DNA from 2 places in the Peribacillus sp. NPDC076916 genome. Region 2 is predicted to be linked to the other one. Evidence: riboswitches for the same ligand, from Rfam matches in the RefSeq annotation. Region 2 holds a riboswitch; the other holds the start of a gene.
What was found. Region 2 has a riboswitch for S-adenosylmethionine ahead of ACQKFG_RS01905 (Fur-regulated basic protein FbpA). Riboswitches for the same ligand answer to the same signal wherever they lie in the genome.
Positions count from the first base shown of each region.

Region 1: linked by a shared signal. The riboswitch ahead of ACQKFG_RS09185 (YezD family protein) and the one ahead of ACQKFG_RS01905 (Fur-regulated basic protein FbpA) in region 2 are both predicted to bind S-adenosylmethionine.

Region 1 covers NZ_JBNNIU010000002.1:881,729-885,146, forward strand. Annotated here, with positions in the region: gene ACQKFG_RS09175 (TetR/AcrR family transcriptional regulator) at 1-486, shown strand, start outside; gene ssuE (NADPH-dependent FMN reductase) at 698-1,231, shown strand; SAM riboswitch class I at 1,510-1,618, shown strand; gene ACQKFG_RS09185 (YezD family protein) at 1,789-1,932, shown strand; gene ACQKFG_RS09190 (phosphoadenylyl-sulfate reductase) at 2,113-2,817, shown strand; gene sat (sulfate adenylyltransferase) at 2,847-3,418, shown strand, end outside.
Region 2 covers NZ_JBNNIU010000001.1:376,737-380,154, reverse strand. Annotated here, with positions in the region: gene thiW (energy coupling factor transporter S component ThiW) at 1-148, opposite strand, end outside; gene tenA (thiaminase II) at 152-841, opposite strand; TPP riboswitch at 932-1,037, opposite strand; SAM riboswitch class I at 1,195-1,299, shown strand; gene ACQKFG_RS01905 (Fur-regulated basic protein FbpA) at 1,476-1,664, shown strand; gene ACQKFG_RS01900 (aspartyl-phosphate phosphatase Spo0E family protein) at 1,918-2,112, shown strand; gene ACQKFG_RS01895 (GNAT family N-acetyltransferase) at 2,181-2,687, opposite strand; gene ACQKFG_RS01890 (GDSL-type esterase/lipase family protein) at 2,905-3,418, shown strand, end outside.

The DNA.
Region 1 (3,418 bases), on a different contig from region 2:
GCATGCAATGTTTCCGAAGCTACTATTTACAAATACTTTGACAGCAAAAAAGATTTGCTTTTGGCTACAATCACCCCTGATGAAAACGAGGAATCCGAAGATGTGACTAGCCATCTAGCCACGGATGAACTAGTGGAGAATCATGTTTGCACCATGATAAAAAAAATACTTGAGAATAAAGAACAGTTTTCAATATTATTTAGGGAAACACAATTCGATCAAGATATTTCAAAGCAATATATAGATCAGATTTTCAAGCCAAATGCCAAGCATATTGAAATACAAAAGAGAATAGATAGCGGAGAGATACAATATATCTCTGACATTATCCTATTTAATGTAGGGATCATTTCTTTTACATTGGCATTATCTACACATTATGAGATCCATCAACAAAAAAAGGAGCCGTATTTTACTTCTGAACGAATTAAGAACATTGCACAACTTTTGGTATATGGTATTCATGGTAAACAAAATCATACATAATGAAACGGTCATATTTAAAGGCATGTGCATCAAGCCGCAAATATGACCGTTTTATATGCATTCAGAAACGACGCAGTCAAATTTGTGAATCCATTAAACCAGAGTGTAAGATTTGACTTATATTTTTCAGACTATTACGATAAATGCATACTGCACGAAATGCTTTAAGAAGATTTTATCTGGAAATCATGTAACAATGGAGGGGTATTAAATGAGCGATATCGTAATTTTATCAGGAAGTCCGGCTATTCCATCAAGAACGGACATTTCACTAAAACATATTCAATCATTAGTCGAAAAAGAAGGATTTACCACAGCTTATTTCTCAATAACGGATTTCTCAGCAGATGATTTATTCCAAGGGAAATATAATAGCGAAGATATCTTAAAACTTTCAGAGAGAATTCAAGCAGCCAGAGGAATAATCATTGGTTCACCGGTTTATAAGGCTTCTTATACAGGTGTATTAAAAGCCTTGATTGATTTGCTGCCAGAAGGCGCTTTTAAGGGTAAGCCAGTTCTGCCAATCATGATTGGTGGAAGTAACAGGCATCTATTGGCGATTGACTATGCGCTTAAACCATTAATCTCAATATTAAAAGGCGAGCCGCTTCAGGGCATTTATTTTGTTGATAAGGAAATAGATAAACAGAATTCTGAAAATCCGATTAATGATTCACATTTAATTGATCGTGTCCAGAGTCAAGTTCAAGAATTTGTAGAAGCGATACAGTTAAGAAATTAATGAATTCAAGTAATCCCTTTAACAAAAGGACTGGCATTAAAACGTATTTCTTAACGTAATTACAGCCGTCCATAATAGGTTTATTAATGAAAATAGACTCATTTTTTTGGAGACTTTATCTAAAAAAATGAGTCTATTTTCGTATTTAAATGAACATAAAATCATAAATTGAATAGTGTGTATAAAAATAACAGTTCATCCATAATATTAAACCAAGTTATTTTATAAGAAAACTCCATTGACAAGGATTAAATATATGTTAATATTTAAAATAATAAAACTTATCCAGAGCGACGGAGGGAATTGGCCCTTTGAAGTCCAGCAACCTGCATGATGGATGCAAGGTGCTACCTCCAACAAAATGTTGATCATTTTGGAAGATAAGGTAATGATATTTACCTTGGGATCTTTCCATCATGGAAAGATTTTTGTTTTTGGAAAAATTTCAGGTAAACCATAACAATGTAAGGTTGTATGGAATTATATAAAACTAAGAAATTCATTTAATCAGCGTCGAAAATAAAATATTCGCGGATTTTCTTAAAGGAGGAACTGGTTTGGATAAAGAGAATCAGCTTGAAGAAATATTTGAACGACTTCAAGAAATGCTTAATTCAATGAAATATGGATCCATTACACTTATAGTCCAGGATGGTAAAATCATTCAAATGGAAAGAAATGAAAAATTAAGAATTAAATAAGGTATCTGCTGACTAGAAAAACTAGAGGCGGGTTTAACTGATATATAGAGAGTATTGGTTAGATTCGTCTCTTTTTCCTAGAATCAAATAAACTGGGGAAGATTAACGGGTATTGATCAACAGTTACTCTAACCTGATACAGCAAGTTTTTAGAGGGGGCTACAAAAGTTGGCTGGATTAATAAACTATGAAAATTTCAATTCAGGGGAATTCCCTGTATTTCCTGAAGACAGTGACACAAAAGGAGCTTTGGAAGTTCTGCAATGGGCGAATGACCATTATGGAAACAAACTGATTTATGCTTGCAGTTTTGGTATTGAAGGCATCGTGCTTACTGATTTATTGGCGAAGGTCAACCCTTCGGCAAAAATTGTTTTCCTTGATACAGATGTTCATTTTGAAGAGACTTACCAATTGATCGAGCAGGTGAAGAAGCGCTATCCAAAACTTTCAATTGAAATGAAGAAACCTGCCTTGACGCTTGAAGAACAAGCAGCGGAATATGGGGATGAATTATGGCTTAGTGATTCCAATAAGTGCTGTAACATCCGTAAGATCATTCCGCTTACCGATGTGCTTTCAACGGCAACAGCCTGGCTTTCGGGACTGCGAAGGGAGCAATCCGAAACAAGGGCTAAAACCGAGTATATCAATAAGGATAATAAGTTCAAGTCGGTTAAAATATGTCCACTCATACATTGGACATGGAAAGATGTTTGGCGCTACGCCCACAAAAACGGACTTCCATATAATATCCTGCATGATAATGGATATCCTAGCATTGGATGTAAAACGTGTACAGCACCTGCATTCAATGCAGATGATTTACGCTCAGGCCGTTGGCAAGGAGCACAAAAAACGGAATGCGGATTGCATTTATCTTAAATAAATAGAAACCATAGGGGGAAATTAGCATGACAATCAGTCTACCGCACGGAGGAACATTAATCGATCTTTGGGAACCAAAATATGATTTTAGTAAAATAACAAAGTCAATCGAAATCGATGAAATCGCTTTAAGTGATCTTGAATTGATAGGCACTGGTGCCTACAGTCCGATTAAGGGATTCTTTACAAAAAGTGACTATGAGACAGTGGTCAGGGATATGAGGCTTAGCAGCGGACATGTATGGAGCATCCCGATTACGCTGCCTTTGACCGAAGAAATTGCAGAAACCCTTACTATAGGTGAAGAAGTAACGCTGACTCATGAGGGTGAAACATATGGGGTTCTCACCGTTTCCGATATTTACACTCCAGATAAGCAATCGGAAGCGACATTAGTATATCAAACGGATGATGAGAAGCATCCCGGAGTAAAAAATTTATTTAACCGCGGGGATGTATATGTCGGCGGGGAAATAAAGTTGATTAAGAGAATAGAGCGTCCGTTATTCCAAGCTAATTATCTGGACCCTGTCGAGACAAGGAAAGCTTTTGCTGAAAAAGGGTGGAAAACGGTTGTCGGTTTCCAAACGAGGAACCC
Region 2 (3,418 bases):
GCCCCAATAGAACGGCCGTCAGGACATTTGCCAGATGCTGAATAGGAAAGACCTTTGCAAATCCTGCAGGAATGAAAATAAATGAACTGGTCAGCGTCGTAATAGCCGTAATCATGGCAGTCAACGTCAGTTTCTTGACAGGATTCATCATCTACAGCGGCCAAACTTGCTCATTATGAACCATATCCCAGAATAAATATTCATATCGGGATGTAACCAAAAAGTGCTTTTCTAATCTAAGAAGTTCCTTTTCTGGCATGCCTTCCGTCAATTCTTCCAACAAAGCGATCAGCCATTTGTGTGCTTCCCCGAATTCAGGAGATGAATAGGACCTTATCCAATCTGCGTAGCGATTGTTTTCCAATGATGCTCCATTTTGTTCTTTTAGTAGCAAACCGATTTCATAATAATCCCAAGCGCAGGGCAGGAGACAGGCGATCAAGTCTGCCAAAGTCCCATGCTGAGCTGCATTTAGCATGTAGCCTGTATAGGCTAGAGTCGTTGGAGTAGGTTCTGTATCTTCCAATTCCTTGGAAGTGATCCCGAATTCGGAAGCATAATGCCGATGAATATCCATTTCCACTTGAAGGGTTTCATTTAAAATACTCGCAAACTTTGCCATGGTTTCGATGTTATGAGCTTTGATTACACCTAAAGCAAAGAGCTTGGAATAATCCATGAGATAGATATAGTCCTGCTTCAGGTAATAGGCAAATTTCTTTTCAGGAAGCGTACCATTTCCAATTGCCTGGACGAAGGGATGTGAATGGTTCCTTTTCCAAATCTCTTTTGACCGTGCATGTAGTCTATCACTGAATGTTTCTAATTTAACATTCTCCATTGTTCATCCTCCTTTAGAATGGATCCCTTTGTTAATGAAAAAACCCCGTTCCTGAATACGGAACGGGGTAGATGGATATAGTCTGAAAATGGACGATATCATCCACTTCCCTCCGCCGGTATGAGCCGGTTCAGGTTCAAAGGGTCCGGAACTAATTCCATCTCAGTCTTAAAAAAAGACTCCCCTAGTGGTGTGAATTGTATGTAATTACTGACATCATATCAGAAAGACAAGAAAATGCAACCCGCATTTAAAGAGGGACCATTTTATGTCCAGGAAAAAAGGGAGAACCAGGTAATTGACTTTTGATGGTTATTAGGATAAAATCATGTCTACATCATTTATATATCGATTTCTTATCCAGAGAGGTGGAGGGACTTGGCCCAAAGAAACCTCGGCAGCGGACCCGTTTTGGGAACTGTGCTAAATCCAACAAGCATATGCTTGGAAGATAAGAAGAGCCGTACGGACACTGTCAGCCTCTTCTTGAATTAGAAGGGGCTTTTATTTTTGGGAAATAACGTTTAGTGACATAATAGAAAAGGTATATATAATTTGGTGAAAATAAAACAAGTTGATAAAGATTAGCTAACTAGAAGCAGGCTCTAGGATGACTAGGAAAGGAGCCATTTACATGGCAGAATTATTTAAGAGGATCGAACAGAGGAAGGCAAAGCTTATTGAAGAGTTATTGGCCAATGGAGTATACAAAACCTCTGATGAAAGGCACCTTTATGATGCCCCATTAAAAGTACTTGAAGATGAATATAAGATTGTTATAAATAAACCAAATACCGAGTCACCTTCTGAATGGATGACATAGTAAACGATGGACTATAGTTTGGGTTCTTGGATAAGAGATATGATGTAAGCATTCACAGTCTACACTAGTGGATGCTTTTTTGCGTTTAATAGAAAATGACACAAAATATACATAATTACAGAAAAAATAGTCATTTTGTCACATTTAACCTTTAAAATAACACATTTAATTTCTGAAAAATAGTTGATTTTAACTAGTAGATTCATTATGATGAAAGTGTAAAAAAATTGAATAAATGGGAGGTGGCTATATAATGCCTTGCCGTAAGGTAACTATAGAAAAAATAGAAGAGAAAAGAAAAGAAATGATCAACTTGGCAGCAATTTACGGCTTATCAAGTCTGCTAACTGTTCAAGCAAGTCAAGAATTGGATACGCTATTAAATGCGTTAACAAGTAAAAGAGAGTGTGAACATTTTTACCTCCAGAAAGCATATAGGTATTTTTAAATTAGCCAATTCGCACTCGATTAATATGAAAAAGCTACTGCTCAAGGCAATAGCTCTAAAGAATGATATTACATATCGACACGTTTACCAAGAATGAGCAAATCCCGCTCGATTCCATCCAACTCGGCAACTTGAGGTAAATGTGCCCATTCTTCAAACCCGAATTTGGAAAAAAGCTTAAGGCTTGGTGTATTGTGGGCGAAAATGAAACCCAATAGAGTCTTAACACCTAATTTTGGACTCCATTCAATTGCCTTTTGAATCGAAATTTGTCCGATTCCTTTTCCCCGGAAATAATCATCTATATAAATGCTGATTTCGGCAGTGGAATTATATGCCGGTCGGCCATAGAAGGATTGAAAGCTCATCCATCCAGCAGTTTTCCCTTTTATAGTAATGATAAATAGCGGTCTACTTTCTGAATGATGTTCCTCAAACCATTTAACCCTCGATTGGACGGATACAGGCTCCGTATCTGCCGTGACCATTCTTGAAGCAATTGTTGAATTATATATTTCAACAATTCTGGGTAGATCGGATAGTCCTGCCTCTCTAAACTCTATGAGCTCTTCCATGATTTAAACTCCTAACTATCATTTATTAAATCTCCAGAATGAAGGGTAATCCCGTATTTTGTTTTAGGGACGGTGAATGACACCCAAACCATTGAAAGTTTTATATTATCATACACTCTTGAATCTTTATCTGACAATTTTTTTATGTTAAGACTGTAGATTTTTTGGGTATGTAAAAGATTAAATACTTCTAGTAAAGAGACAAGAGGGGAACCAAATGAAAAAATTGGCAGGTTTATTGATTATAGTACTCGTTATATGTTTTGCTGCGTATGAATTTCAGGCCTCGGAGTCGGAAGATGTGCAAAGGGTGATGGCTTTTGGAGATTCATTAACCTATGGAAAAGGGGATAAGGATGGGGAAGGATATATAGAAGGCCTTGAGGATGAATTGAATAATCCACAATCGGAACAAAAAGTGAGTTTTTGGAATTACGGTATAAAAGGCCAGGAAACGGATGGGGTGATGAAACAGCTTGATGATTACCGCATTAAAACGAAACTTGATGAAGCAGATACTTTCATCGTTTTTATTGGAACGAATGACTTGATCAATAGTAACGGAGGGGACTTGGAGAAAATAAGTGACCGAAAAATCATTGAGGGGAAACAGGAGTATATCAACCATCTCAAAAAGATTACATCAACCTTGATAGAGGCAAACGATAAGGCGGATATTCTGGTAGTAGGACTATATAACCCAATAAAAGACAATCAAAAACTTGAAAAGG